2 regions of the Pseudomonas sp. GW823-FHT02C02 genome follow, and region 1 is predicted to be linked to the other one. Evidence: riboswitches for the same ligand, from Rfam matches in the RefSeq annotation. Region 1 holds a riboswitch; the other holds the start of a gene.

The links. A riboswitch is a leader RNA that binds a small molecule or an ion and turns the genes downstream of it on or off. The one in region 1 is predicted to bind cobalamin.
Region 2: it holds a riboswitch for cobalamin, as region 1 does, so the genes downstream of both, cobO (cob(I)yrinic acid a,c-diamide adenosyltransferase) here and AC1ROI_RS02395 (CbtB domain-containing protein) in region 1, are expected to answer to the same signal.

Annotation. Positions count from the first base shown of each region.
Region 1 is NZ_JBXAJV010000001.1:539,205-554,951, reverse strand. It holds gene AC1ROI_RS02440 (ABC transporter substrate-binding protein) at 1-589, shown strand, start outside; gene AC1ROI_RS02435 (DUF2970 domain-containing protein) at 586-804, opposite strand; gene metH (methionine synthase) at 1,401-5,111, opposite strand; gene AC1ROI_RS02425 (fatty acid cis/trans isomerase) at 5,267-7,552, shown strand; gene AC1ROI_RS02420 (acyltransferase family protein) at 7,739-8,773, shown strand; gene nfuA (Fe-S biogenesis protein NfuA) at 8,831-9,415, shown strand; gene cobM (precorrin-4 C(11)-methyltransferase) at 9,572-10,318, opposite strand; gene AC1ROI_RS02405 (cobalamin biosynthesis protein) at 10,417-10,830, opposite strand; gene AC1ROI_RS02400 (CbtA family protein) at 10,827-11,531, opposite strand; gene AC1ROI_RS02395 (CbtB domain-containing protein) at 11,543-11,734, opposite strand; cobalamin riboswitch at 11,854-12,081, opposite strand; cobalamin riboswitch at 12,258-12,471, shown strand; gene cobW (cobalamin biosynthesis protein CobW) at 12,572-13,633, shown strand; gene cobN (cobaltochelatase subunit CobN) at 13,637-15,747, shown strand, end outside.
Region 2 is NZ_JBXAJV010000015.1:18,960-34,706, forward strand. It holds gene AC1ROI_RS23860 (MFS transporter) at 1-389, opposite strand, end outside; gene AC1ROI_RS23865 (MarR family winged helix-turn-helix transcriptional regulator) at 442-846, opposite strand; gene AC1ROI_RS23870 (adenosylcobinamide-GDP ribazoletransferase) at 1,050-1,781, opposite strand; gene cobC (alpha-ribazole phosphatase family protein) at 1,784-2,359, opposite strand; gene cobT (nicotinate-nucleotide--dimethylbenzimidazole phosphoribosyltransferase) at 2,356-3,411, opposite strand; gene cobU (bifunctional adenosylcobinamide kinase/adenosylcobinamide-phosphate guanylyltransferase) at 3,408-3,929, opposite strand; gene AC1ROI_RS23890 (cobyric acid synthase) at 4,048-5,499, opposite strand; gene cobD (threonine-phosphate decarboxylase CobD) at 5,496-6,488, opposite strand; gene cbiB (adenosylcobinamide-phosphate synthase CbiB) at 6,481-7,389, opposite strand; gene bluB (5,6-dimethylbenzimidazole synthase) at 7,386-8,036, opposite strand; gene AC1ROI_RS23910 (cobyrinic acid a,c-diamide synthase CobB) at 8,033-9,430, opposite strand; gene cobO (cob(I)yrinic acid a,c-diamide adenosyltransferase) at 9,441-10,052, opposite strand; cobalamin riboswitch at 10,133-10,365, opposite strand; gene AC1ROI_RS23920 (hypothetical protein) at 10,521-11,105, shown strand; gene AC1ROI_RS23925 (PQQ-dependent sugar dehydrogenase) at 11,173-12,486, shown strand; gene AC1ROI_RS23930 (O-methyltransferase) at 12,589-13,242, opposite strand; gene AC1ROI_RS23935 (C40 family peptidase) at 13,265-13,801, opposite strand; gene AC1ROI_RS23940 (C40 family peptidase) at 14,021-14,647, opposite strand; gene hda (DnaA regulatory inactivator Hda) at 14,861-15,565, opposite strand.

The sequences.
Region 1 (15,747 bases):
ATTACTGGCGTTTTCCGGCCTGAAGATCACGCCGTCGTCGCAACTGCGCGAACAAGGCATGCTGCGCGCCTTGGCCGAGCACCCGGAAGTGCGCTTGCGCCAAGTGGTTTACGGTGGCTGGAGCCGGGGAAGGGCCTATGAGCAGGCCAAATTGTTGTTCCGGCGTTACCCGAATGTCTCGTTGGTGTGGTCTGCCAATGACGAAATGGCGTTTGGCGCCATGCAAGCCTATTCGGAGACGGGTGGCGTGCCCGGCAAAGATGCCTTGTTCAGCGGGGTGAACACGTCGCCCGCTGCATTGCAGGCGATGATCGACGGTCACCTGAGCGTGTTGGTGGGCGGGCACTTCACATTGGGCGGTTGGGCGCTGGTGGAGTTGCATGACGTGGAAATGGGCGTGGATCTGGACCAGTACGGCGGGCGCGACCGGTTGATTCCGGTATTGCAACTGATCGACAAGGCCCACGCCAAGCGGTTGCTGGCGATGGGCGCATCACCGGATTACGGGGTGAATTTCCGTCGTCTGTCGGCCAAGGGCCGGCCGACCTCCTATCGCTATCCGTTCAGCCTGCAAACCCTGATGCGCTAACGCCCCGCCAGATGCACCACCAGTTGCACGATGCCGAACAGCGTCAAAGCGAACACGGCCGTGAACAGAATCCCCAGAATCACGAAATGACTCGGCTTGCCGTGGGTGAAGTCCCGCGCCCGATTCTTCCCGCTCTGCACACCGAACGCCGCCGCCATGACGCTTTGCAGCATCTGCCAGAAGGTCGGTGGCTTGTTGTCGACTGGATCGTCCATAAATCCCTCGTCATCAATGTGTGAAGAGTAAGCATAGACAATCCGTGGCATGCACAAAGCAAATGTGGGAGCGAGCTTGCTAGCGAAGGGGTCGTAACACTCAACATTTTCGTTGACTGTCACATCGCCTTCGCGAGCAGGCTCGCTCCCACACTTGATCGGGTTGATCCACACGTTTGTGAACGACCCAAAACAACTGTGCGAGCTAGCCTGCTAGCGAAGGGGTCGTAACATTCAACATTTTCGTTGACTGTCACATTGCTATCGCGAGCAGGCTCACTCCCACACTTGATCGGGTTGATCCACACGTTTGTGAACGACCCAAAACAACTGTGGGAGCTAGCCTGCTAGCGAAGTGGCCATAACATTCAACATCTTCGTTGAACGTTATAACGCCATCGCGAGCAGGCTCACTCCCACACTTGATCGGGTTGATCCACACGTTTGTGAACGACCCAAAACAACTGTGGGAGAGAGCTTGCTAGCGAAGGGGTCGTAACATTCAACATCTTCGTTGACTGTCACATCGCCTTCGCGAGCAGGCTCGCTCCCACAGGGGGCTCATCTGGCCACAATATTGTGGCCAGGCGCCTGGGTTAGTTGTCGTAACCGAGGTTCGGCGCCAGCCAGCGTTCGGTCACGCTCAGTTCCTGCCCTTTGCGCGATGTGTAGCTCTGCACCTGGTCTTTGTCGATTTTGCCCACCGCAAAATATTGCGCCTGCGGATGAGCGAAGTACCAGCCGCTGACCGCTGCCGCCGGGAACATCGCGTAGTGCTCGGTGAGGAACACGCCGCTGCGGCCGGCCTGCATTTCGCTGGCCTCGGGGTCGAGCAAGGCAAACAGGGTGCTTTTCTCGGTGTGATCCGGGCAGGCCGGGTAGCCCGGGGCAGGGCGGATGCCGGTGTATTGCTCTTTGATCAGCGCCTCGTTGTCGAGCGTCTCGTCCTTGGCGTAACCCCAGTGTTCTTTTCGCACCTGCTGGTGCAGCCACTCGGCACACGCCTCGGCCAGTCGGTCGGCCAGAGCCTTGACCATGATCGAGTTGTAATCATCGCCGGCGTCTTGATAAGCCTTGGCCACTTCTTCGGCGCCGATCCCGGCCGTGGTGATGAATCCACCCACGTAGTCGGTGATTTCGCTGTCCTTCGGCGCGACGAAGTCGGCGAGGGAGAAGTTCGGCTTGCCATCGGTCTTGATGATCTGCTGGCGCAAGTGATGCAGCTTGGCAATCGGCTTGCCGTCATCGCCGTAGACTTCGATGTCATCCTCACGCACCTGGTTGGCCGGCCAGAAGCCGAACACCGCACGGGCGCTGATGAGTTTCTCGTCGATCAGCTTGGCGAGCATTTCCTGAGCATCGGCATACAACGCGGTAGCGGCTTCACCGACCACTTCGTCCTGGAGGATGCGCGGGAACTTGCCGGCCAGGTCCCAGGAGATAAAGAACGGCGTCCAGTCGATGTATTCGGCCAGAACCTTGAGGTCGATGTTGTCCAGCACCCTGGAACCGGTAAAGGTCGGTTTGACCGGCACATAAGTGCTCCAGTCGAACTGCGGCTTCTTGGCGATGGCGGCCGGGTAGCTCAGGCGTTCGGTGCGGGCGCTGCGATTGGCGGTGCGCTCGCGAACGTCTATGTATTCCAGGCGAGTCTTTTCGACGAACGCCGGTTTCAACTCCTTGGACAGCAACTGCGTCGCCACGCCCACGGCGCGGGAGGCGTCGGTGACGTAGATCACCGCATCGTTGCTGTACTTCGGTTCGATCTTGACCGCCGTGTGCGCCTTGGAGGTGGTCGCGCCACCGATCATCAACGGCAGATGGAAATCCTGACGCTGCATCTCGCGGGCCACGTGGACCATTTCATCCAGCGAAGGCGTGATCAGACCGGACAGGCCGATGATGTCGCACTTCTGCTCCTTGGCCACTTGCAGGATCTTCTCCGCCGGGACCATCACGCCGAGGTCGACGATGTCGTAGCCGTTACAGCCGAGCACCACACCGACGATGTTCTTGCCGATGTCGTGCACGTCGCCTTTCACCGTGGCCATCAGGATCTTGCCCTTGGCTTCCGGCTTGTCGCCTTTTTCCAGTTCGATGAACGGGATCAAGTGGGCCACGGCCTGTTTCATCACACGGGCGGATTTCACCACCTGCGGCAGGAACATTTTGCCGGCGCCGAACAGGTCGCCCACGATGTTCATGCCGGACATCAGCGGGCCTTCGATCACTTCGATCGGGCGGGCGAACGACTGGCGCGATTCTTCGGTGTCTTCCACGATGTGCGTGGTGATGCCCTTGACCAGCGCATGCTCCAGACGCTTGTTGACGTCCCAGTTGCGCCACTCTTCGGTCTCGGCTTCCTTGACGCTGCCGTCGCCCTTGTATTTGTCGGCGATGGCGAGGAGGGCGTCAGTGCCGTTCGGCGTGCGGTTGAGCACCACGTCTTCGACCGCGTCGCGCAGCTCGGCCGGGATCTGGTCGTAGATCTCCAGCTGACCGGCGTTGACGATACCCATGGTCAGGCCGTTGCGGATCGCATACAGCAGGAACACCGAGTGAATCGCCTCGCGCACCGGGTTGTTGCCGCGGAACGAGAACGACACGTTGGACACGCCGCCCGAGGTCAGCGCGTAGGGCAGTTCGTCGCGGATGTAGGCGCAGGCGTTGATGAAGTCCACAGCGTAGTTGTTGTGTTCTTCGATGCCGGTGGCCACGGCGAAGATGTTCGGGTCGAAAATGATGTCTTCCGGCGGGAAGCCGACTTCGTTGACCAGAATGTCGTAGGAGCGTTTGCAGATCTCTTTCTTGCGCGCTTCGGTGTCGGCTTGGCCGGCTTCGTCGAACGCCATCACGACCACGGCGGCGCCATAGCGCTTGCACAGTTTGGCGTGGTGAATGAATTGCTCGACGCCTTCTTTCATGCTGATCGAGTTGACGATGCCCTTGCCCTGAATGCACTTGAGGCCGGCTTCGATCACTTCCCACTTCGAGGAGTCGATCATGATCGGCACACGGGAGATGTCCGGTTCACCGGCAATCAGATTGAGGAAGGTCACCATGGCCTTCTTCGAATCGAGCATCCCTTCATCCATGTTGATGTCGATGATCTGGGCACCGGCTTCAACCTGTTGCAGGGCCACTTCCAGCGCTTCGGTGTAGTTGTCTTCACGGATCAGGCGGGCGAATTTCGCCGAGCCGGTGATGTTGGTGCGCTCGCCGACGTTGACGAACAGCGAACTGCGATCGATGGTGAACGGCTCCAGGCCCGAGAGGCGGCAAGCCTTCGGGATTTCCGGAATGACACGTGGTGCATAACCGGCCACAGCTTTGGCGATGGCTTCGATGTGGCCCGGCGTGGTGCCGCAGCAGCCGCCGACGATGTTGAGGAAGCCACTCTGGGCGAATTCTTCGATGACCTTGGCGGTTTCCGCCGGCAGCTCATCGTACTCGCCGAATTCGTTCGGCAGGCCGGCGTTCGGGTGTGCCGAAACGTGGGTGCCAGCCTTGTTTGACAGTTCTTCCAGGTACGGGCGCAATTCTTTGGCACCGAGGGCGCAGTTCAGGCCGACCGAGATTGGCTTGGCGTGGGCGACCGAGTTCCAGAACGCTTCGGTGGTCTGGCCGGACAGGGTTCGGCCGGAGGCGTCGGTAATGGTGCCGGAAATCATGATCGGCAGTTCGATACCCAACTCTTCAAAAACACCCTGCACGGCGAAGATCGCGGCTTTGGCGTTCAGCGTGTCGAAAATGGTTTCGATCAGGATCAGGTCGGCGCCGCCTTCGATCAGGCCTTTGGTGGCCTCGGTGTAGTTTTCCACCAATTCATCGAAGGTAACGTTGCGGTAGCCGGGGTTGTTCACGTCCGGTGACAGCGAGCAGGTGCGGCTGGTCGGCCCGATCACGCCAGCGACGAAGCGCGGCTTGTCCGGCGTTTCCAGGGTCTTTGCGTCGGCCACCTTGCGTGCCAGGCGCGCGCCTTCTACGTTTAACTCATATGCCAGGCCTTGCATGCCGTAGTCGGCCAGGGAAACCTGGGTAGCGTTGAACGTGTTGGTCTCCAGAATATCGGCGCCGGCATCCAGGTAGGCTTTCTCGATCGACCCGATCACGTCCGGGCGCGTCAACACCAAGAGGTCGTTGTTACCTTTGACGTCGCTTGGCCAGTCAGCAAAGCGTTTGCCCCGGTAATCCTGCTCTTCGAGCTTGTAGCTCTGGATCATCGTGCCCATGCCGCCATCGAGAATCAGGATGCGCTCTTTGAGGGCGTGCTTGAGAGCTTGAAGGCGAACGCTGCGATCGGACATTGGGACTACTCGAAAAGACCATGACGAAGGGCCGGGATAATAGCAAACCTGTGCGCTTTTAGAGCATGCTCCGGTTTTGCATGAATATCGCTCATGTTGGTGAGAGGGCGAGACCGGTAGAATCGCGGCGTTTTTTCAGGATCAGGACCAGGGACATGTCGTATCGCGTCATCACCAGCATCTTTATGCTGCTTATAAGCTGGGATGCCGCTGCGCAGGATCCGGCGATTTCCTACACACGTGACATTCAACCGATCTTCACCGAAAAGTGCGTGGCCTGCCATGCCTGCTACGACTCCGCCTGTCAGCTCAATCTGGGCAGCGGCGAAGGGGCGGCGCGTGGCGGGACCAAATCCCCGGTCTACGACGGCGAACGCAGTCAGGCCGCGGCGCCGACCCGGTTGTTTTATGACGCTTTCGGCAAGCGTGCCTGGCAGCAGAAAGGCTTCTATTCGGTACTTGACGCCCAAGGCAGCCAGGCGGCGTTGATGGCGCGAATGCTGGAACTGGGCCACACAACCCCGTTGCAACCCAACGCCAGGTTGCCGGAAGACATCGTCCTGGGCCTCAACCGGGAAAACATGTGCGCCATGCCGGCGGAGTTCGACGGCTACGCCAGTACCCACCCGAAAGAAGGCATGCCGCTGGCCGTCACCGGCCTGACCGACCAGCAATACCAGACGCTCCAGCGCTGGCTGGCTTCGGGTGCGCCTATCGATGAGCAAGGCCTGGTCCCGAGCGCGAAAGAGGCCATGCAGGTGGTGCAGTGGGAAAACCTGCTCAACGCCCCGGGTGCCCGGGAAAGTCTGGTCGGTCGCTGGTTATTCGAGCATTGGTATATCGCCCATATTTACTTCAAGGACGGTGAGCCGGGGCATTTCTTCCAATGGGTCCGTTCACGCACCCCGACGGGGCAGCCGATCGACCTGATCGATACGCGCCGGCCGAATGATGATCCGGGCACTCGGATTTATTACCGTTTGTGGCCGGTGCAGGGCGTGATCGTGCACAAGACCCACATCACTTATCCGCTGAGCGCGTCGAAGATGGCGCGGATCAAAACACTCTTTTACAGCGGCAACTGGCAGGTCGATGCCTTGCCGGGATACGGGCCGGAGCGCCGGGCCAATCCGTTCAGCACATTTGAAGCGATCCCGGCTCAGGCGCGTTATCAGTTCATGCTCGATAACGCCGAGTACTTCGTCCGTACCTTCATTCGCGGTCCGGTCTGCCGTGGCCAGATCGCCACGGACGTGATTCGTGACAACTTCTGGGCATTGTTCCAGGCGCCGGAACATGACCTCTACATCACCGACCCGAACTACCGCGGCCAGGCCACGCCGTTGTTGGCGATGCCGGGACAAAACGACGATGTCGGCAGCGTCCTGAGCCTGTGGCATGACTACCGCGACAAGCGCAACGAGTACGAAGCGCTACGCCGGGACAACTACGCCGATCTGCCGGCGCCGAGCTGGTCGACCCTGTGGGCAGGCAACGACAACGCGTTGCTGAGCATCTTTCGGCATTTCGACAGCGCGTCGGTGAACAAGGGCCTGATCGGCGACGTGCCGCAAACCATCTGGCTGTTTGACTATCCGCTGCTGGAACGCACGTATTATCAGTTGGTGGTCAACTTCGACGTGTTCGGCAACGTGTCTCACCAGGCCCAGACACGCTTGTACTTCGACCTGATCCGCAACGGCGCCGAGCAGAATTTCCTGCGCCTGATGCCGGCCGATTCGCGGGACGATTACCTTGATGATTGGTATCAAAGCGGTGGCAAATTCAAAATGTGGCTGGATTACGAGTCCATCGACAATGACACGCCGACGGCCCTGAAGCTGGATGAAAAGGACCCCAAGCGCGACTTCGCGATGCAACTGCTGGCCCGTTATGGCGAGCTCGATGCCAAGCCTGATCCGATCAACCGTTGCGACGGCGCTTACTGTTCGCGACCGAACATCGACCCGGCGTTGCAGAGTGCCGAGCAAGCCTTGAGTCGCCTGACGTCACGCCCGGCGGCCGGTTTGAATGTCATCAATCAATTGCCGGAAGCGACGGTGCTGCGCATCGAGACGGCGAGCGGCAAGCGCGAGGTCTACAGCCTGCTGCGCAATCGGGCCCACAGCAATGTGGCCTTCCTGCTCGGCGAATCGCTGCGCTATCAGCCTGGGCTCGACACCTTGACCATTTTCCCGGGCGTGCTCAGCAGCTACCCCAACTTCATGTTCAACATACCCGCCGACCAGGTTCCGGCGTTCGTCGATGCGATGGAAAACGCCAAGGATGCGCACCGCTTCGAGAAAATCGTCGAACGCTGGGGCATTCGCCGCAGCCATCCGCAGTTCTGGTTCTACTTCCATGACCTGAGTCGCTACATCCACGAAACCGAGCCGGTGGAAGAAGGCGTGTTGGATATGAACCGGTACGAGAATCTTTGATCGACCTTTGACTGCTGGTCGGTGTCGGACTCAATAGGCACCGCCATTCCCCTGTAGGAGCGAAGCTTGCTCGCGAAGAGGCCGGTACATTTAACATCATTGTTGGCCGGTCGATCGCCTTCGCGAGCAAGCTTCGCTCCTACGGGGACCTGCGGTGATTTGTGAGGTGCGATCGGAGGGGCGCCGATGTTGATTTCAGTACAGGCACTGCGCGCCGTCGCGGCATGGACGGTGGTCTGCCACCACTTCATGCAGATATTCTTCGACTTCAAGGCCCGTGGTCCCGTGGGTCAGATGTTCATCGACAAGGGCGCGGTGGGCGTTGATATCTTTTTCGTCATCAGTGGCCTGGTGATCTTCCTGTCCACCGAAGGGAAATCGCTGCCACCTGCACGGTTTCTCCTGTATCGACTGTTTCGCATCGTTCCGGCGTACTGGCTGTACACGGTGCTGATGGCGCTGGTGGTCGTGTTCGCACAGCCTGTGTTGCCGGATCAGACGGTCGACTGGTCACATGTCCTGCTGTCGCTGTTATTCATTCCCACACAAAACCCCGGTGGCTACGGCATCTATCCGACCCTCAATGTCGGCTGGACGCTGAATTACGAAATGCTGTTCTACGTGCTGTTTGCCTGGGCGTTGCTGTTCCGTTTGCAGGTTCGGCTGCTGATCGTCGCGGCGTTGCTGTTTGCGGTGTGCCAGGCGTGGACCGGTTATGGCTGGATCAGCGAGTTCTACCGCTCGGACATTGTTTATGAGTTTCTGCTGGGGATCGCCATCGGCATGATCTACCGGCGCGGCTGGATCAAGCCCGGTGTCTGGCTGCCCTTGCTGGGGATTGGCGGCGCGTTGCTGGCGATTTATAACCTGGCACCGCAGCCACGTTTCCTGGCCTGGGGCGTGCCCGGTGCGGTGTTGGTGATGGCGTGCATGGCGCTGGAACGCTTTTTCGAGAACACCCGTCTGTTCAAGGTGCTTGGCGATTGTTCCTATTCGGTTTACCTGATGCATGTGCTGGTGCTGTCTGTCGGCGGATATGTCGCCCAGCGTTATGGGGTAAATCCCTACGTGATGTTCGCCGTTTGTGTGGTGACCATCGGCGTGGCTTCCTGGGCAAGTTACGAATATGTAGAAAAATGCAGCTATCGGTGGCTTAAAGAGTGGATCGACGGCGAACCGGCAAGCAACGCTGTTCCGGCTCTTTCCCGACAAAAATACTAGGACTTTGTACGGCGCGATGATTGGCGTAAACTGCGCCCAAGCCTGCGAGGAGTTTCCATGACCGCTATTACCATCACCGACGCCGCACACGATTATCTGGCTGATCTGCTCTCCAAGCAGAACACCCCGGGTATCGGCATCCGCGTCTTTATCACCCAGCCTGGCACCCAGTACGCCGAGACCTGCATTGCGTACTGCAAGCCGGGCGAAGAGAAACCTGAAGACACCGCGCTGGGGCTCAAAAGCTTCACCGCTTACATCGATTCGTTCAGCGAAGCTTTCCTGGACGACGCGGTCGTCGACTACGCCACCGACCGCATGGGCGGCCAACTGACGATCAAGGCGCCCAACGCCAAAGTGCCGATGGTCAACGCTGACAGCCCAGTCAACGAGCGCATCAACTACTACCTGCAAACCGAGATCAATCCGGGGCTGGCCAGCCACGGCGGTCAGGTCAGCTTGATTGATGTGGTCGAAGACGGCATCGCCGTATTGAAATTCGGCGGCGGTTGCCAGGGCTGCGGCCAGGCAGACGTCACCCTTCGCGAAGGCATCGAGCGCACCTTGCTCGAGCGCATTCCCGAGCTCAAGGGTGTACGCGATGTAACTGACCACACGCAGAAAGAAAACGCCTACTACTAAGTAAGGTGTTCGCTGCGAAATGAAAAAACGGCACCCGTGAGTGCCGTTTTTTTATGGGTGAAATTCACTGGCCCTATCGCGAGCAGGCTCGCTCCCACAGGGGGCTATCATTGGATACCCAATCTGTTTCCGCCGCAGATCCAATGTGGGAGGGCCCTATGGCCTGTAGAGATGTGCATGTCCGGCGCGATACAGCGATGACTCACTGAACTGATCACTGCCCAACACCCGACCCACCAGAATCAACGCCGTGCGGCGAAATCCCTTGGCTTCAACCTTCGCGGCAATGTCCGCAATCGTCCCCACCACCCAATCCTGATCCGGCCAGGTCGCCCGGTGAATCACCGCAATCGGGCAGTCGGCGCCGTAATGTGGTAGCAACTCCGCCAGGATCTTCTCCAGATGATTGACCCCCAAATGAATCGCCATGGTCGCCCCGTGCTGGGCCAGGCTCCCCAGTTCTTCGCCGGCCGGCATCACGGTTTTGTCGGCGTAGCGAGTCAGAATCACACTCTGTGAAATGTCGGGCAGGGTCAGTTCAGCCCCCAAAAGCGCCGCACACGCGGCAGTCGCTGTGACCCCCGGGATGATTTCAAACGCAATCCCGAGTTCACGCAGACAGCGAATCTGCTCGCCAATCGCGCCGTAAAGACTCGGATCACCGGAATGCACCCGCGCCACGTCCTGGCCGTTGGCATGGGCGGTCTTGATCAGTTCGATGATTTGCTCCAGGTGCAATTCGGCGCTGTTGACCACCTGTTCGGCACCATGGCCTTCGAGCACGGCGGCGGGCACCAAAGAGCCTGCATAGATGATCACCGGGCAACTGCGAATCAGCCGTTGGCCTTTGACGGTGATCAGTTCCGGGTCACCGGGACCTGCGCCAATGAAGTAGACGGTCATCGTCCGTTCCTTTGAATAAAGAGTCTGTCAGAAAAGGGGCTTGGGCAAGGCTTCAGATGAAGATTGCTCATGATCGAAGGCGGGGATTATCGGGGATCTTACGCAACGCAGGCCAATGCCAGGGTGGCCTGGGCATATTTTTGTCGCGAAATCAGCAGTTTTGCCGGGGCCTGGGCCAAGTGTTCGGCGAGGGCCAGGGCGGCACTTTCCGCCACGCCGTAGCAGCCGGTGCGTTCGAACGCGATGTCCGAATGATGGCTGAGTTGGGGTTTGTAACCTTCCAATTGCTTACTGCTGAAATACATCAGCGGTAACGCCAGTTGTTCGGCGAGCTCGACCAGGCCAGGCTCATCACGCTTCAGGTCGATACTGGCCAGGGCCTTGATCTGGTGAAGTCCGATTTGATGAGCCTGCAATGCCTGATCGATCAACGCCCGCAACGTGCTGGCGGGGCAGCCGCGCTGGCAGCCCAGGCCGACGACTAAAGTCGGCGCTGTGCGGGGATCAATCATGCGTGGTATTGGCCATCGCTTTTGCGGCGGAACAACCAGGCGCTGATCAGGCCCAGGGCCAGCCAGAACGCGACGTTGGTCAGCTGCGACGCGATTTTGAACTGCGCTTCCAGCGCTTGCGGAGCGAGCATCGAGTGCACTTCCGGTTGCGGCGCGCCGATCACGTGCGGAACGGCGAGAATCGCCACGCCAAGGATTTTCATCAGCCAGTGACGGCTGAACACGATCAAGGCGATGCCGGCCGCCGTGGAGGCGGCTGTACTGATCCACCAGAGTTGCCGTTGCGCCAGATCAGCTGCGGCAGTGCCCGGCAGTTCAGGCGGCAGGCCGAGGGTCGGGGCCAGCACGAAGGTCGCGTAACCGGCCAGGCCCCAAAACAAGCCCTGGGAGGTTTTGGTCGGTGCACGCAAGGTGTAGAGGCCAGCGAGCATCAGGGCGAAACCGACGGCGACCACCAGGTTACCGCCCGTGGTCGACAGCAGGCGCTGCCAACCGTCTTCCGGTTCCCAGGCTTCGGCGTCGTGAGTGTGAGCGGCGACACCGGCGGCGTGTTCGTGAACTTCAACAGCGGCCGGCTCGGATTTTTCGTAAGTCTCGGCCTGCAGAATCAGCGGCGAGACCCAGAAACTTTGCAGCAGGGTCAGCAGCAGGGCGGCCAGCAGCCCTGTGAAACCTGCGGTTTGCGCAATACGCTTGATCATGTCGACAGGTCTCAATGGCACGGGAAGGCAGAGCTGTGACGGGTGTCGTGCGCGGCATTGTGCACCGCTTCGATGTGCGAGAACCCAGCGAAATACACAAGGCACGCGCCAAGGATCGACGCACACACGGCGGCGGTCAGGCGTTGGCTCAGGGTTGTGGTGGTGCTGGCGGTGCTGTGGTCGGTGCTGCTGATGATCGACATGGCGCATCCCTCTGGTCTGTCAGCGGGTGAATAGAGCGCATGGAAGACCCCTGCGAGTCGGGCGCGCAGAGGTTCAAACAGCGCCCGCCCACCGCGGGTTTGTTATTCAGTGACGTAAAGGTCACTTTGTGTTGCGGGCCGGTCTCCGGGCTCACGAGGGGTCAAGGCTTGCGCCTGAACCTGCAAGCATCACCTTCCCATGCCGAACTGCTGGCACAGTGGATCTGACGCTTCGCTCGCTTACCGTTGCGGGGGCAGCACCGGACTGACATGGCTTGGAGTAAAGCACATGATTCACCGGTTTCCCGTTTCACCCTGTGAAGGGCACCCGTAACAAGGCGTGTAGGAGAGCATGGGCGGGGGTTTGACGTCAATTGGCATGGGTTCTCATTCGATAGCCAGGTGAATTCTTCGCGGGCACGCCTCGCTCCTGTAAAAGCACCGCTGTCCCGCAGGAGCGAGGCGTGCCCGCGAAGGCGCCGGTGAGAGCGCCACAAGACATTGACCCGCCCCCACACCATGCGTAGCCTTGCGCTTTCGAGGTTCTTCGGCATTTGCCGAAGCTAAGAAGGGAACGCGGTCGATGCCGCGGCTGCCCCCGCAACTGTGAACGGTGATGTTCGCTGCCACGCCACTGCAAACCCTGTGCAACGGGTTCGCGGGAAGGCGCAGCGAATGCCAGGTCCATCGACCGGCACACCGTCAGCCAGGAGACCTGCCTCGACACAGATTCTCACTACAACCGGGCGGGGTGATCCGGTGGCGAACTCTTCCGCGCGCGCATCCGTCGCAGCGATTGTCGTCCCGTATGCCCGCCACCTTGCCAAAGGGCATCCGATGAAAACACTGGCCAAACTCCCCGTCACCATCGTTACCGGCTTCCTCGGCTCGGGCAAAACCACCTTGCTGCGGCACATGCTCGACAACGCTCAGGGCCGCCGCATTGCGGTGATCGTCAACGAGTTCGGCGAGCTGGGCATCGATGGCGAAATCCTCAAGCAGTGCTCCATCGGCTGTACCGAAGAAGAGGCCAACGGCCGCGTCTACGAATTGGCCAACGGCTGCCTGTGCTGCACCGTTCAAGAAGAATTCTTCCCGGTGATGCGCGAATTGGTCGCCCGTCGCGGCGATCTCGACCACATCCTCATCGAAACCTCGGGCCTGGCCCTGCCAAAACCGCTGGTGCAAGCCTTCCAGTGGCCGGAAATTCGCAGCGCTTGCACCGTTGACGCGGTCATCACCGTGGTCGACAGCCCGGCCGTCGCCGCTGGCACGTTCGCCGCGTTCCCGGATCGGGTCGATGCCCAGCGCAAACTCGATCCGAACCTGGACCACGAATCGCCGTTGCACGAGCTGTTCGCCGACCAACTGGCCAGCGCCGACCTGGTGATCCTCAACAAGGCCGACCTGATCAGCCCTGAAGATCTGGCCCGGGTGCGCCTGGAAGTCGCCGAAGAACTGCCACCGGCCGTCAAAGTCATCGAAGCCAGCAGCGGCCGCGTGCCACTGGACGTGCTGATCGGTCTCGGTGCCGGTTCCGAAGAACACATCGACAGCCGTCACAGCCATCACGATCACCACCACGAAGGTGAAGACGATCACGACCACGACGCCTTCGACTCCATTTCCATCGAATTGCCCCAAGCCGACGAAAGCCTGCTGCTGGACGCGCTGACCCAACTGGTGGTCCAGCACGGCATTCTGCGGGTCAAAGGTTTCGCGGCGATTCCGAACAAACCGATGCGCTTGCTGATTCAGGGCGTGGGCACACGTTTCGACAAGCACTTCGACCGTCAGTGGGGCATCGATGAAGCGCGCAACACGCGTCTGGTGTTGATCGGTCAGGAGCTGGACGCCACGCTGCTTGAAGCGCAATTGCGCGCCGCGCTCAGCGTTTAAGCCATGCACCTGCTCAGGACCCAGCCCGGCGGTTTCGTGTCGGATGACAATATTGCCGACCTTGGACAAACCCCCGCCGAGCTGGTGATCCTGTGCAGCGGCGATTCCAGCCTGGCGCTGCTCGCCGAAGCGGCGCAGCAGTTGCCGGACGATTACCCGAGCGTGCGCCTGGCCAACCCGATGCAAGTGCAGAATCACGCGTCGGTCGACCTGTATGTCGACGAAGTGTTGCGCCATGCCAAGGTCATTCTGATTTCGTTGCACGGCGGCATCGCCTATTGGCGTTACGGGGTCGAGCGTCTGGTGGAGCTGTCCCAGCGCGGTGTTCAGCTGATTCTGGTGCCCGGCGATGACCGCCCGGACCCGGAACTCAGCGACCTGAGCACCGTAACCGCCGCCGACCGCGACCGGCTCTGGCAGTTTTTGCGTCAGGGCGGCATGGCCAATGCCCTGGATTTTTTCCGCTGCCTGGCCAATCGCTGGCTGGATCGCGATTACGCCTGGGCCGAGCCGCAAACCCTGCCGCGCACGGCGATATACCACCCGCAAAAGAGCCCCGCCGACCTTCACGATTGGCAAGCCGATTGGCAGGCCGGTCAACCGGTGGCGGCAGTGCTGTTCTATCGATCGCATTTACAGGCGGCGAACACCGCGTTCATCGATGTTTTCTGCCAGCGTTTGCAGGCGGCGGGTTTGAATCCGTTGCCGATTGCTGTGGCCAGTCTGAAAGAACCCGGCTGCCTGACGGTGGTCGAGGACCTGCTGGACGACGTCGAGGCGGGGGTGATCTTGAACACCACCGGTTTCGCTCAATCCAGCCCCGAAGCGCCGCATCTGCGGCCGTTTCGACGCAACATTCCGGTGATCCAGGCGATCTGCGCCCAAGACAACGAGCCGGGTTGGCTCGCCAGTGAACAGGGCCTCGGCCCCCGTGATCTGGCGATGCACATCGCGTTGCCGGAACTGGACGGACGGATCATCAGCCGGCCGATCAGCTTCAAGGACCTGGCGTGGCGCAGCGAGCGCAGTCAGTCGGACGTGGTGTGCTATCGGGCGCAACCGGAGCGCATGGATTTCGTCGCCGAACTGGCGCGGCGCTGGATCGATCTGGCCCGGGTACCGAACAGCGAAAAACGCATCGCGCTGATCCTCGCCAACTACCCGACCCGTGACGGGCGCATCGGCAACGGTGTCGGCCTCGACACCCCGGCCGCCGCGCTCAACATCCTGCGGGCGCTGCACACCGAAGGCTATCCGCTGCCTGCCGGGTTGCCGGACAGCGGCACTGCGTTGATTCAACAGTTGCTTGGCGGCGTCAGCAACGACCTCGACACCCTTGATCAGCGTCCCTGCGCGCAAAGTTTGGCGATGGACGACTATCGGCTGATGTTCCACCAATTGCCCAAAGCCAATCAGCAAGCGGTGCTGGAGCGCTGGGGCACGCCCGAAAGCGATCCGATGTGCCGTGACGGCCGCATGATGGTCGCCGGGCTGCGCTTTGGCCTGACCTTCGTCGGCATTCAACCGGCGCGGGGTTATCAGGTTGATCCGAGTGCGGTGTATCACGACCCGGACCTGGTACCGCCCCACGGCTACCTGGCGTTCTACTTCTGGCTGCGCCATACCTATGGCGCCCACGGCGTGATCCACGTCGGCAAGCACGGCAACCTCGAATGGCTGCCGGGCAAAGGCGTCGGGCTGTCGGAAAACTGCTGGCCGGATGCGCTGCTCGGGCCACTGCCGAACATTTATCCATTCATCGTCAACGACCCGGGCGAGGGCGCCCAGGCCAAGCGTCGCACCCAAGCGGTGATCATCGACCACCTGATGCCGCCGCTGACCCGCGCCGAAACCTACGGCCCGCTGCGCAACCTCGAACTGCTGGCCGACGAGTATTACGAAGCGCAATTGCTCGATCCGCGCCGCGCCCGAGAGTTGCAGCGCGACATCCTGCAACTGGTGCGCGACACGCACATCGACCGTGAACTGCAACTGGACGAAAAGCTCAACAGCGACGTCGATGCGGCGATCTGGTTGCCACGGCTGGACACGTACTTGTGCGACTTGAAAGAGTCGCAGATCCGCGATGGCCTGCACATCTTTGGCGAGTCGCC
Region 2 (15,747 bases), on a different contig from region 1:
GGCACGGCGCGACCGACCACGCCAAGGATCACCGAGAACGAAGTGCCCGACAGGCCGATGCCGATCAACAGGCCCGCACTCAGGGACAACGTCACCGCCGAGTCGGACAAGCCCATGAACACCAGGCCCAACGCGTACAGCACACCGCCGACCAACACCACTTTCGCCGCGCCAAAGCGGTCGGCCAGCGCGCCGGTGAACGGCTGCGCCAGACCCCAGATCAGGTTTTGCAGGGCGATGGCAAAAGCGAACGTCTCACGCCCCCAGCCGAATTCGGCACTCATCGGTGCCAGGAACAGCCCGAAGCCGTGTCGCACGCCCAACGACAATGCCAGGATCAGCGCACTCCCCACCAACACCCAACCGCATGTACGCCACATCGAGGTCATTCTTATTCTCCGGTAGCGGGTATATACCCGCTTAAGATCGGAAAAACCGGCATCACGCCAGTTCGTCCAGCAGTCGCAACAAGGTTTCGCGTTTTTCGACACCCAGACGATCGACCAGCCGCTGCTGCGCCGCTTCCCACGCAGGCAAGGCCGCGGCCAGGCGAGCTGCGCCCGCCTCGGTCAGCCGGACAATGCGATTACGCATGTCCTCACCCTCGACCAGCGCCACCAGGCCCTCACCTTCCAGCACCCGAAGATTGCGCCCCAGGGTGCTGCGGTCCAGACCCATGGCTTCGGCCAGGGTGGAAATACTCGGTTCATTCAGACGCTGCAGATTGCACAGCAAAGAATACTGGGCAACGTTGATCCCGAAGCCATCGAGAGCGCCGTCGTAATGCCTGCTGACGCCACGGGCGGCGCGACGCAGGTTGATGCATAAACATTGGGAATCGAGCATGGTGCGTGTATATACCCGCGAGTGTGTTAAATCAAGTTACAGATGGGTTCATTGATAAATATTCGAGGTGCTTGGTCGACCGCCTTCGCGAGCAGGCTCGCTCCCACAGTGGATCTTCAGTGGACGTTAAATTTATGCAAGACGCCATCAACGTAGGAGCGAGTCTGCTCGCGATGAGGCCGGCACATCCTGCCCACAAACCATCAGACCAACGCCCATCCCACCAGCACCACCATCTCCAGCAATTCCAGCATCGCCCCGGCCGTATCGCCCGTCGTCCCGCCCAATCGCCGCAGCATCACCTGCCGCAACCAAACGAACATCACCCCCGCCAGCACAAGCGCCCAGACACCACTGAACCCTGCGATCAGCACACACGCCAACGCGCTGACTGCCAGCACCCGCTTACCCGCCAAACGCGGCAAATGATCCGCCAGCGCCTGCCCCAACCCGCCGGCACGCACATACGGCGTGGTCAGGAACAATCCCAGCATCGCGCTGCGGCCAATCAGCGGAACGATCATCAGAAAAAGACTGTGCTGCTGCTCGATCAATGCCAGCAACGCGGCGAATTTGAGCAGCAACACCAACACCAGCGTCACCACCGCAATCGGTCCGCTGCGCGGGTCTTTCATGATGGTCAGCGTGCGCTCGCGGTCGCCGAAGCCCCCGAGCCACGCATCGGCGCTATCGGCCAGACCGTCCAGGTGCAACGCGCCGCTGAGCAATACCCAAGTGCTCAGCAGCAGCGCGGCGTGAAGCAACGAAGGCGTGCCCAGTAGCAGCCAGTTCAGTGCCCATAACAGCGCGCCGAACAGCAGCCCCACCAGCGGATAAAACAGCAGCGACCGACCCAGTTCCTGAGGCGCCGGCATACCCGGCAGACGAATCGGCAAACAGCTGAGAAATTGCAGGGCGATCCAGAAGGGCAGCATGGTCAGATCGCTTCCTTGAGGAGGACGCCTGACTCGACGCTCAACGAAAACAGCGAGCCATGCCCGACCTCGACATTCAGCAACTGCTCACGGGGCAAGCCACGTGCCTGAGCCAGCAACAAACGCATGACACCGCCATGACTGATCAGCAAGATCCGTTCACCCGCATACGCCGCGTGCAGACGCGCTACCGCCGTCAGCACCCGCGTTGAGAAATCCTCGACCGGCTCACCTCCCGGCGGCGTAAAGGCATACGGATCGGCCCAGAACAGCCCCAACCCCTCGGCGTCAGTCTCCATCAGCGCCGCCGCGCTCTGTCCTTCCCAGGCACCGAAATGCAGTTCTTGCAGATCCTTGTCCAGGTGCACAGGCAACTCCAACTGCGCACCGAGCTCATGCGCAAACCGCGCACATCGTTGCAGCGGCGAACTGATCAACCGATCCCATGGCCCTTGCTCGACCACCGCCGCGCGCATCTGCGCCCAGCCCTTGTCGGTCAGCGCATCGTCGAGGCTGCCGCGCAAACCGCCGCCCAGTTCGGTTTCCCCGTGGCGCAGAAGATCCAGTCGCAACGTCATGCCGGACGATCCGCCACCGCCGCTTCGGCGAAGGTTGCCATCTGCCCGTGAAGATCGCAGGCCAGACGCAGCAACGGCACGGCCAACGCGGCGCCACTGCCCTCGCCCAGACGCAGCCCCAGATCCAACAGCGGCTCGGCATTGAGGGTTTCCAGTACATGACGATGACCCGGCTCGGCACCGCGATGGCCGAACAACAGCCATTCGCGGCAGCCAGGGTTCAAACGCACCGCCACCAACGCGGCGACGCTGCAGATAAAGCCGTCCACCAGCACCGCAACGCCCTCCTGGGCGCACGCCAGATACGCGCCGACCAGCGCCGCAATCTCAAAACCGCCGATATTGAACAGGGTTTGCAACGCATCACCGCGCTGAGCACCGTGTAATGCCAGGGCACGCTCGATGACTTGGGCTTTGTGGCTGACCCCCGCCGCGTTCAAACCGGTGCCCGGCCCGGCCAGATGCACCACCGGGCAATCGAGCAAGGCACAGGCCAGCGCGCTGGCCGCCGTGGTGTTGCCGATGCCCATCTCGCCGCCGATGAACAGCTGCGCGCCATTGGCGACCGCACGTTGCACGCTGTCGCGACCAGCCTGCAAGGCGAGTTCGCCCTGAGTAGCCGTCATGGCCGGGCTTTCGACGAAATTGGCGGTGCCCGCGCCGATATTGAGGTGACGCACGCCTGGCAGATTCAACGACGGCGTTACCGTGCCGAGGTCGACCACTTCGAGGGAAGCCCCGAGCTGGCGCGCCAACACGCTGATCGCTGCACCGCCGCTGACGAAGTTGTGCAGCATTTGCCCGGTGACTTCCTGAGGGAACGCCGACACGCCTTCTGCAACCACACCATGATCGCCGGCAAAAATGGCAATCCACAGCTGATCGAGACTCGGTTTGACCTGCCCTTGCAGCCCCGCCATTTGCACGGCCACCGATTCCAGTCGGCCAAGGGAGCCAGCGGGTTTGGTCAGTTGCTGTTGACGTGCCTGCGCCTGCTCGACGGCTTGCGCGTCGATCGGCTTGCACGGGTTCAGCCACCAGGATTGAGTCATAACGCGGTTCCTTTCAAAGTCAGGGGCAGGCCGGCGACGGTCAGGACGACTCGTTGGCAGCGCTCGGCCAGGGCTTGATGCAGCCAACCGGCTTCATCGACATAGCGGCGAGTCAATTCGCCCAGCGGCACGACACCCATTCCGGTCTCGTTGCTGACAAAAATGATTTCACCCGGCAAGGAGGCCAGGCAGTCCAACAGGGCTTCGCGTTCAGCGTCGAGACGTTTGGCGTCGTCGAGCATCAGCAGATTGGTCATCCACAGGGTCAGGCAATCCACCAGCAGGCAACGCTCGGCGCGGGCGCTTTCGCGCAATACGCGGGCGAGTTCGATTGGCTCTTCGATCAACGCCCATTCGGCTGGACGACGGGCCCGATGATGGGCGACCCGTTCGTTCATTTCACCGTCCAGCGGTTGACTGGTGGCGATGTAAGTCACTTGGAGGTGACTGTCTAACGCAAGTTTTTCAGCCAGTCGGCTTTTGCCGGAGCGGGCGCCGCCGAGGATCAGTTGCAGCATGGTTCATTCCTTAAATATGCGGTGTAGCTGCTGGCCTATTCGCGGGCGAGCCTCGCTCCTACAGGGCTGAGCCGCTCCTGACCTTGTAGGAGCGAGGCTTACCCGCGAAAGCGTCCTCTCAAAAACCGCAGAGCTCACGCAACAACGCGGTATCCAAATGCTTCTCCACCAGATCCGCCAACCGCTCGATATCCCGCTCGCGCAACCCGTGGTAATCCACGTCCTGCACCTCCTGCAAACCCGCCCAGCGCAGCAGCGCACTGCACGCCGCCGGGGATTCAAACAGGCCGTGCAGGTAGGTGCCGAAAATCTGCCCGTCAACACTTTGCGCGCCATCGCAGCGACCATCGTCCAGCTGCACCGCAGCGTTTTCCAGCGCTGGCCCGGTGGTCACCCCGGCATGGATTTCATAGCCACTGACCTGCGCATCCTCCAGCGCCAGACGACCGCGCACATTGCGCAATTGCTTCTCTTCTTCGAGCTGTGTTTCGAACGCCAGCAAGCCCAGGCCAGCACTGGAACCCGGCGCGCCTTCGAGGCCCAGCGGATCGTGCACCTGCTCACCGAGCATCTGCAGACCGCCGCAAATCCCCAGCACTTTTCCGCCATAACGCAGATGACGACTGATGGCCGTGTCCCAGCCATTGGCCCGCAGGTACGCAAGATCACTGCGCACACTTTTCGAGCCGGGAAGAATGATCAGATCAGCCGGCGGGATTGCCTGGCCGGGGCCGATGAATTGCAGGTCGACTTGCGGATGCAGGCGCAGCGGATCGAAATCGGTGTGGTTGCTGATGCGCGGCAGCACCGGCACCAGCACTTTGAGCACGCGTTCAGCCTTGACGGCCTGGCGCTGATCGATGCCGTCCTCGGCTTCCAGGTGCAAATCCATCACATACGGCAGCACGCCGATCACCGGTTTGCCGGTGCGCGCTTCCAGCCAATCGAGGCCGGGTTGCAGCAAGGCGAGGTCACCGCGAAAACGGTTGATGATGAAGCCTTTGACCCGCGCCTGCTCGGTCGGCGACAGCAGTTCCAGCGTGCCCACCAGATGCGCGAACACCCCGCCGCGATTGATGTCGGCGATCAACACCACCGGACAATCCACCGCTTCGGCAAAGCCCATGTTGGCAATGTCGCCGGCACGCAGATTGATCTCGGCCGGCGAGCCCGCGCCTTCGACCATGACCACCGGATACGCCGCGCTCAATCGTTCATGGGAAGCCAGTACGGCTTGCATGGCGATGGCTTTGTAGTCGTGATAGGCGACCGCGTTCATGGTCGTGACCGCGCGACCATGGATGATGACCTGGGCGCCTGTGTCGCTGTTGGGCTTGAGCAGCACCGGATTCATGTCAGTGTGCGGTTCCAGGTTGGCCGCCTGGGCCTGCACCGCCTGGGCGCGGCCGATCTCGCCGCCGTCGGCGGTCACGGCACTGTTGAGGGCCATGTTCTGCGGTTTGAACGGCACGACGCGCACGCCCTGACGCGTGACCCAGCGACACAAGGCCGTCACCAGCGTGCTTTTACCGGCGTCGGAGGTGGTGCCCTGCACCATCAATGTTGTCATTGGGCTTCCTTTACGAAGGCTTGAAGCGCTTGCTCAAGACGCAGCCAATCGGCTTCATCCGCCGGCAAGCCGAAACGCACGCTGCTGTTGTGGGCGAACAGCCGCAGCAAGATGCCGCGCCTGGCCATGAACTCGTGAAGCGCTTCGGCATGCTCGGTCATCAGCCATTGAAACAAGGCGCAGCCACCCTGCGGCTGCAAACCATACTGCCCAAGCAAAAGTGCCAGGCGTTTGCCGGCCTCTTCGCTGCGCGCGCGCTGCCTTGCATGGCCTTCGGTGTCCAGCAAACAGGCTTGGCCCAACACGCGTGTCGGCCCGCTGACCGCCCACGGGCCCACCTGTTCTGCGAGCAGTTTGAGCAGCTTGCGCTCAGCCAGCACAAAGCCCAACCGCACACCGGCCAAGCCAAAAAACTTGCCGAAGGAACGTAGCACGATCAGGCCGACCTGATGGGCAAACGGCGCGAGGCTCAACGCCGGCGTGTTGTCCATGAACGCTTCGTCCACCACCAGCCAGCCGCCGCGCGAGGCCAGTCGGGCATGCCAGTCGAGCAAGCGACTCGGGCTCAGGCTCAAGCCTGTCGGGTTGTTCGGGTTGACCACCACCAGCACGTCGAGGCTGTCGATATAGAAGTCGACTTCCTGCTCCAGCACCTCGCGCACGATGTAACCATTGCTGCGCCATGCGTGCGCGTGTTCGGCGTAACACGGCGACAGCACGCCGACCTTACCGGCCCGACGCAAACGCGGCAGTAACTGGATGGCCATTTGCGAACCGGCCACCGGCAGCACCTGTCCGGTGCCGTAATAATCGCAAGCGGCCTGCTCCAGACCATCATCGGTTTCCGGCAAGCGCGCCCAGGCGCGCAACGGAATGTCCGGGATCGGGAATGGCCACGGCGCGAGACCGCTGGACAGGTCCAGCCAGTCAGCTTCGGCAATGCCATATTCGAGCGCGGCCTTGCGCAAGCGACCACCGTGCTCAAGCATAGAATTCAGCTCCCACGCAGAGAATCAGCAGCCATAACCATACCCCGCGCTGAACCAATTGCCAGCCACGGTCGATGGAATCGGCATCCGCCGGCACGCCTTCGCCCAGTTGCGAGCGCTGATGCAATTCACCGTGATAGATCGCCGCCCCGCCCAACTCGACGCCGAGCGCACCGGCACCGGCCGCCATGACGGGCCCGGCGTTGGGGCTGTCCCAGGTCGGGCCCTGGGTGCGCCAGCATTTCAAGGCCAGCCGGGTTTTGCCCAGCAGCGCGTAGGTCAACGCCACCAGGCGTGCAGGCAGGTAGTTGAGGACATCGTCGATCTTCGCCGCCGCCCAACCGAAACGTTCGAAGCGTTCGTTGCGGTAACCCCACATGGCATCGAGGGTGTTACTCAAGCGATAGAGCACCACGCCGGGCGCGCCGGCCACGGCAAACCAGAACAGCGCAGCAAATACCGCGTCGCTGCCGTTCTCCAGGACAGATTCAGTGGCGGCACGGGCCACTTCGGTTTGATCCAGTTCACTGGTCTGACGGCTGACCAAATAACCCACGCGCTTGCGGGCTTCGTCCAGATCATCGCTGCGCAAAGCCTTGGCCACCGGCTCGACGTGCTCACCGAGGCTACGCATGCCGAGGGCGCAATAGAGCGCGAGAATCTCGACAATCCAGCCCACATACGGTGCCCAGGAAAAAGCCGTGGCAAGCAAGGTCAGCGGCACGACCGCGATCACCCACGCGGTGACGCCATGGCTGCGCCAGCCACGCCCCTCACCGTTGAAACGTTGCTCGATGCGGTCGGCAAAACGGCCGAACGCCACCAGCGGATGCCAGCGTTTGGGTTCACCCAGCAGCGCGTCCAGCGCAACCGCGGCGACACTCAATAACGCCACACTCATTGACTCACTCCCCAATAATTTTCATACAGCAACTCACTGAGCGGACGCGCCTGCGCCCACCCTTCGAGTACCAGCATCGGCGCCGCATAGAATTCCTTGACCGGGCCGAGGCAAAGAACCGCCAACGGCTTGGCCCCGGGTGGCAAACCCAGCAGGTCCGCCAGCGCTTGCGGTTCGAACAGCGACACCCAGCCCAAGCCCAGACCTTCGGCGCGGGAGGCCAGCCAGAGGTTCTGGATCGCGCAGGACAGCGAGGCCATGTCCATTTCCGGCAAGGTGCGACGACCGAAGATGTGGCGCTCGCGATCGTCCATGAGCGCGGCGACCAACACCTCGGCGCAGTCGTTGATGCCTTCGACCTTGAGCTTCATGAATTCGTCAATGCGCTCGCCGAGGGCTTCGGCGGTGCGGATGCGTTCTTCTTCCACCAGTCGCTGGATGTTGCCTCGCAGGGCCCGGTCGCTGATGCGGATGAAGCGCCAGGGCTGCATCAGGCCGACGCTCGGGGCCTGGTGGGCGGCTTCGAGCAGACGCCGCAACAACTCGGGCTCGACGGTGCCGCCACTGAAGTGGCGCATGTCGCGACGTTCGGCGATGGCTCGGTAGACCGCTTCGCGTTCGGCTTCGGAGAATGCGTTGTCGGTCATGGCCTCTTCGCGAGCAGGCTCGCTCCTACAGGGGTTGGGTGATCCATTGTAGGAGCGACGGTGCGACGATTCGGCCTGCTCGCGAAGGCGGCATCAAGGTCAGGCGCAAAAAGCGCGGCGACTGCGGTGGGATTGGACGGAAAATAAAAATGCACATAAGAGGCGGTCATCCGCCCCTCACGGTAAACCGCCTCCGCCCCACGCCCGCCGTTCGGACTGAGTCCACGGGCAATCGGCTCAAGTTCGGTGCTGGTCAACGAATGGTGATAGGTGTGCCCACGCAGTGAACCTTCCGGCAACTCAACCGCTTGCAACGCCAGCGCGGCCAGACGCTTTTGCATCACCGCATCACCTTTGAGCAAGCCCACCAGTTCGGCGCGAGCTCCCTCGACATCAGTCAACGAATCGAGCAGGTACAACATCCCGCCGCACTCGGCCAGCAACGGTTTGCCGGCGGCATGATGGGCGCGGATCGCGTCGAGCATCGAGGTGTTCTGTGACAGCGCCACATGGTGCAGTTCCGGATAACCGCCCGGCAGATAAAGGCTGTCAGCTTCCGGTAGATCAGCATCGCGGATCGGCGAGAAGAACAGCAACTCGGCGCCCATGGCGCGCAGCAAGTCCAGGCTCGCGCCGTAGGTGAAGGCAAACGCTTCATCACGGGCCACGGCAATTCGGATGCCTTTAAGCAAAGGCTCGGCGGCGATCACGTCGGGCCCGGCGAACTCCACGGCAGGCGGCAGCGTCACATCGCAACTGCTGGCCAGCGATTCGGCCGCCGCATCGAGGCGCAGGTCCAGATCATTCAACTCGCTGGCCTGGACCAGACCGAGGTGCCGACTCGGCAATTCGATCGCGGTTTCCCGCGACAAGGCGCCGTACCAGCGCAAGCCTTCCGTCAGGCTGCCTTCGAGCAATTGCGCATGACGCAGCGTGCCCACGCGGTTGGCCAGTACACCGGCAAACGGCAAGTCCGGCTGATACTTCGCCAGCCCCAACGCCAGCGCACCAAAGGTCTGCGCCATGGCCGTGCCGTCGATCACGCCGAGCACCGGCACACCGAAGTGCCGCGCCAGGTCGGCGCTGGACGGCGTGCCGTCGAACAGGCCCATGACGCCTTCTATCAGGATCAGGTCGGCTTCCCCGGCCGCTTCCCATAACAGACGACGACTTTCCTGCTCGCCGACCATCCACATGTCCAGTTGATACACCGGCGCACCGCTGGCGCGTTCGAGAATCATCGGGTCGAGAAAGTCCGGGCCACATTTGAACACGCGGACCTTGCGCCCCTGATTGCGGTGCAAACGGGCCAGCGCGGCGGTGACGGTGGTCTTGCCCTGACCGGAGGCCGGCGCGGCAATCAATACCGCCGGGCAATGACGATGACTATTCATAAAGTGCGGCTCACAACTCGACGCCTTTTTGCGCTTTGATGCCGGCCTGGAACGCGTGCTTGATCACGCCCATTTCGGTGACTGTGTCGGCCAGTTCGATCATCTCTGGCTTGGCGCCGCGACCGGTGACCACCACGTGTTGCATCGGCGGACGCGCCTGCAAATCACTGAGTACCTGATCGAGGTCGAGGTAGCCGTGCTTGAGGGCGATGTTCAACTCATCCAGCACCACCAGACCGATCGACGGGTCACGCAGCAGTTCCTGGGACACCGCCCATGCGGCCTCGGCGGCGGCGATGTCACGCTGGCGGTCCTGGGTTTCCCAAGTGAAGCCCTCGCCCATCACATGAAAACGCACCTGCTCCGGGAAGCGGCGGAAGAACAGCTCTTCGCCGGTGCTGTTACGGCCCTTGATGAACTGCACCACGCCGCACTGCATGCCGTGGCCCATGGACCGGGCGAGCATGCCGAAGGCCGAGCTGCTCTTGCCTTTGCCGTTGCCGGTCAGCACCAGCAGCAGGCCGCACTCGTTCGGGGAGTTGGCGATGCGTTCGTCGATCACCGCTTTTTTGCGCTGCATGCGCGCCAGGTGGCGTTCGTCACGATCAGGGGAATCAGTCATGGGGAGCTCTCCGTTGAGGCTGGATAACGGCGGGCAGGCACAAGAATAGACGGCAACAAGCCTGGCATCGCCCACCGTGATGCCGTTGGATGAATCAGGCCGGTCTCCGGGCTCATGAGCGGCTTGCGCCGGACTGCGCGCCTTCCCATATCGACAGTCGACACAGTGGCTCAAGACGCAGTCTTTACTCATTTACCGTTGCGGGGGCAGCGCCGGGATCATGACTCTTCGTCGCTTGAAGAGAGTCACTCACCGGCTTCCCTGTTTCACTCTGTCGGCTTCGCCACAGAGCACCTGAAACAAGCCGCGAAGGTTAGAGGGTTGGGGGGGGAGCGTCAATTGAAGACAGGGCACGGATTCTCGATAGACTGCCGCCCATCAATAACCTGACGTCAATCTTGCGCCATACTGCCAGCAGTGATATCAAAGCGCCATAAACCCAACAACACAATTACAAGGGTGAGCGACATGCAAGGCATGATCATCAGTAATCCGAAGCTGGAATTCCTGCGACCGGTGCTGGAACGCTGGTTTGACTGTATCGACCGCTTTAACGCCGTGCGCGGCGATAACGACACGCCTTATTGGTACGACGAGAAAGCCAACCTTGGCCTGCTCTGCGCCGCGGCCTGGATGGCGGAAATGGTCACGCTGCAACAAACGCCGACCCGTAAACAGAACGAAGAAGGCGAACGCAACAGCCGCGCCGACCTGTTTATCGCCACCGCCGAAGAACGCGCCTACCTTCAGGCCACTCAACGCTGGCCGAAGGTCAACAGCCTGAACCTGAGCCAGGCGCTGCAGGACATCACCAGCGACGCCAAACGCATCAGCTACGCCAGCGACCTGAAACTCGGCTGCCTGTTCGTTGCGCCACAAAAGGCCCAACAGAGCGCGACCCCGGAAGAACTCCAGGACATGGTCGACGACCTGCAAAAGGAACACAGCTGCGCCGTGGCCTGGTATTTCCCGTACGCCTATCGCAAGTTGCGCAACGAAGCCGGTCACTATCACCCCGGCATCGCCGTGCTGCTCAAGGAAGCCCGCGGCTGACCGGTTGAACCATCGCGCGTCTAAGCTTCTCTATGACTAAGTCAATGCATTCATAGGGAAGTCCAGCATGCGCAAGACTCAGCTCGTTCTCGTCATCGCGCTCGCCGGAGGGCTCGCCGCCTGTGGTGAAACCTCCAGCCTGCAAGTCTCCGACGGCACCGGCCCGTCACCCAAGCTGCCCGAGCCGAACAAGACCCTGATCCCGACGGTGAATATCGCCCCGGCGATCGGCTGGCCGGAGGGTGCAAAACCCACCGCTGCGGCAGGCACTCAGGTAGCGGCATTTGCCGAAGGGCTCGATCACCCGCGCTGGCTCTACGTGCTGCCCAACGGCGATGTATTGGTGGCGGAAACCAATGCCCCTCCCAAACCCGATGACGGCAAAGGCATTCGCGGCTGGGTGATGGGCAAAGTCATGGGCCGTGCCGGTGCCGGCGTCCCTAGCCCCAACCGCATCACGCTGCTGCGGGACAAGGACCACGACGGCATCGCCGAAACCCGCACGGTGTTCCTGGAAAACCTCAATTCGCCCTTCGGCATGACCCTGGTCGGCAATGACCTGTATGTCGCCGATACCGACCGCTTGCTGCGCTTTCATTATGAAAATGGCGACACCGCAATCAAGTCGCAGCCGATCAAGGTGGTCGATCTGCCGGGCGGCACGTTGAATCACCACTGGACCAAAAACGTCATCGCCAGCAAGGATGGGAGCAAGCTGTACGTCACCGTCGGCTCCAACAGCAACGTCGGCGAAAACGGCCTGGATCAGGAGGAAGGTCGTGCGGCGATCTGGGAAGTGGATCGCGCCACCGGCAATCACCGGATCTTCGCCTCGGGGATTCGTAATCCGAACGGCCTGGCCTGGGAACCTCAGACCGGCGCCCTGTGGACGGCGGTCAATGAGCGCGACGAAATCGGCAGCGACCTGGTGCCGGACTACATCACGTCAGTGAAAGACGGCGGGTTCTACGGCTGGCCCTTCAGCTACTACGGCCAGCACGTCGATATCCGCGTCGAGCCGCAAAACCCAGATCTGGTGGCCAAGGCCATTGCTCCGGATTATGCGGTCGGCCCACATACCGCATCGCTGGGCCTGTCGTTTGCCGAGGGCAACACACTTCCCGCGCAATTCAAGGAAGGCGCCTTCATCGGCCAGCACGGCTCCTGGAATCGCAAGCCGCACAGTGGCTATAAAGTGATTTTCGTCCCGTTCGCGGGTGGCAAGCCGACCGGCCAACCGGTTGATGTACTGACAGGCTTCCTCAACGAAGATGAAAAAGCCATGGGTCGGCCCGTAGGCGTGGTGATTGATCAGCAGGGCGGTTTGCTGGTGGCCGATGATGTGGGGAACAAGGTGTGGCGCGTTTCGGCCGCTAAATAGCCGCCCTGCAGGGGCGAGGCTTGCCCGCGAAGGCTGTAGGACAGGCAACATCAATGTTGGATGTGCCGACGCCTTCGCGGGCAAGCCTCGCTCCTACAAGGGTCAGCGTTTTCGACAGAGCGTGAGCCCATCACCCAACGGCAACAACGACAGATCCACACGCACGTCATTCTTCAAGGCGCGATTGAGCGCCTGGATGGCTCGGGTGTCTGCACTCTCGGGATTCTCCTCAAGCACCCGCCCACTCCACAGCGTGTTATCGAACACCGCCAGCCCGCCGACGCGCAGCAGACGCAGTGCATGCTCCAGATAGTTCGGATAGTTGGACTTGTCGGCATCAATGAAGATCAGGTCGAACGCCTCCGGCTGATCCAGCATGGCGAGCGTTTCCAGTGCAGGGGCCAGCCGCAGGTCAATTCGCTCGGCCAGCCCCGCTTCCTGCCAATAACGGCGTGCGATAGCGTTGTAGTCGCCGGGAATGTCGCAGCAAATCAGCGAACCGCCCTGCGGCAATGCAGCGGCCATGCACAGGGCGCTGTAACCGGTAAACGTACCGACTTCCAGCAAGCGCTTGGCACCAATGAGTTTGACCAATAACGCGAGGAACTGCCCCTGCTCCGGCGCTACCTGCCAGCGCGCCATTGGCATCGCCTGGGTCTCGTCGCGCAAGCGCTTGAGCAGCGGCGTTTCCCTCAGGGAAACGTCGAGCAGGTATTGATACAGGGCATCGTCGAGATTGAGAGTGCGAGCGGTCATGACAACCTCTTCGGACAGGACGCTACGGATTACGCGCCAGGTGTTCAGGCTGCAGAACGCGCTTGGCGCTCAGATAAGCCTTCTGCCAGTAAGCCTTGGACAGGCTGTCGAGCTTCACCGTGCCGCCAGTGGCCGGCGCATGAACGAAGCGACCTTCACCGACGTAGATACCGGCATGACTGACCTGGGATCCGCCATTGGTGGCGAAGAAGATCAAGTCACCGGTTTGCAGGCCTTCCTTGCCGACGTTGGCCGCCTGCATGCTGATCATTTCGCGGGTGGTACGCGGCAGGGAAATACCGGTGACGTCATGGTAGACGTAACCGATCAGGCCGCTGCAATCGAAACCCGAATCCGGCGTGTTGCCCCCCCAACGATACGGCGTGCCCACCAGGCCCAGCGCGCGGAACAGCACGTCTTCTGCCTCGGGGGAAAAGGGTTGTGGGTTACCGAAAACAATGGGTGCACGAACCACCGGCGCAGGCGGCGGTGTGCGACTGGCGCAGGCGCTGAGCAGCGCTGCGAAGAACATGATTGCGAGGCGGGCCGACATCGTCATAAGCAGAACATCCTGATCTGGCTGCGGCTTTTTCTGCCGGGAAGGCAGAAAAGAAAACCGCCTGCGCAGGACGCAGGCGGTTTGCCATCAATAATAGATCTGGATTCTAGCGGCTATGGGCCAAACTTCAAGTAAGACTTTAAGTTCGCCTTACAAAGTGTCCGCCTACTTCGTTGCGAAGAGGTAGTTGTCGCCACCCACGTGGCGACAGGTTAAGCCTTATTTGCGTGCAGTGACCACGGTCGGAGCCATCGCGAGGGCGCGTTTGGCTTCGATGAAGGTCTTGCTCCAGTAGCTGTCGCCCAGGCTATCGACCCGGACACCACCGCTTTTGCGGCTGCTGGAGTGGATGAACTGGTTGTCACCCAGGTAGATCCCGGCGTGACTGACACGACCACGACGACCATTGGTGGCGAAGAACAGCAGATCACCCGGCTTCAGCGCGCTGCGAGCTACCAGCGGAGCGTCGACGTTGATCATTTCGCGAGTGGAGCGCGGCAGGTTCATGCCGGCTTCTTCACGAAACAGATAACCGATGAAACCGCTGCAATCGAAGCCAGCCTCGGAGGTGCCGCCGAAACGGTAACGGGTACCGATCAGGGACATGCCACGCTCGAGGATGCTGTCAGCCAGAACCGGAAGCTGGTACGACTTGCCATCGGCGAAGTTTGCCAGTTCTTTATCGGTGGCTAGCTCTTCCTGGAAAAGAACGGAAGAAGACTGCGCAGTAACTGAATTCTTGACCTGCTGTTGTTGCTCTTGCTGAGTCACTGGGGAGTGGGCAGCGCAACCGAACAACAGGGTGACGAGTGCGAGAGGCACGAGGGGTGCGAAGCGCTTTAGCATGGGCACGACCGTGGCTGATAGTTGTAAAGAAGCCGAGACTATGCCCGCTATCATCCTCATTTGCAAATTCAATCGAACTTTATGTGACTTCCCGGTTTCGCGATTACATCTAAGCGCTTAAGCCCCATTTAGACACTCGCGCAGCCTGCACCCTGCAGGAAAGCGGATTTTCTGGCGCCTGAAATATGCCAAAAACCCCCGCCAAGCTTAGGTTTACCAGCCTAGGGTTTCTTTCAGGAACGGAATCGTCAGCTTGCGCTGAGCTTGAAGGGAGGCCTGATCGAGACGCTCAAGCAGCTCGAAAAGCGCGCTCATGCTGCGGGTACCACGAGTCAAAATAAAATGCCCGACTTCATCGGTCAGGTGCAGGCCGCGACGGGATGCACGCAGTTGCAAGGCGCGCAACTTGTCTTCGTCAGAGAGCGGACGCATCTGGAAGATCAGTGCCAGGGTCAGGCGCGATTTCAGGTCAGCCAGTTTCACCGGCAGTTCGCGCGGCGAGGTTGATGCAGCAATCAACAGACGCCGACCGCTGTCGCGCAGACGATTGAACAGATGGAACAACGCCTCTTCCCAATCCGCCCGGCCGGCCACGGCCTGCAAATCATCCAGGCAGACCAGTTCGTATTGTTCGAGGTTGTCGAGGATCGAGATGCCGCGGTCCAGCAGCTCGGCCAGCGGCAGATACACCGCCGGCTCCCCCAGTTGTTCGAAGCGCAGGCAGGCGGCCTGCAACAAGTGCGTGCGCCCTACCCCGTCCTTGCCCCAGAGATAAATCAGGCTTTCTGTCCAGCCGGCGTCGGCTTCGCATAGCCGCTCGACATAGCCGAGTGCAGCGGCATTGGCGCCTGGGTAGTAATTGATAAAGGTAGCGTCATCACGCAGACGCACACCTAGGGGCAGCTGAATCGGTTTCATGCTGACTGAACAGTTCCAAAGGAACCGTTAGTGGCCTCTGTGTAAAGTTTGCGAAGTTTATACCCGTGAGGCGGGTCGCACAATGCGACAGACCACAAGCAAAATCAAAGGTTTGCGTTAACGCCCTGGTTTCATGACAGTTTCTTTGGCGGCGCATGTGACAGCCGCGCGAGGGATACGGG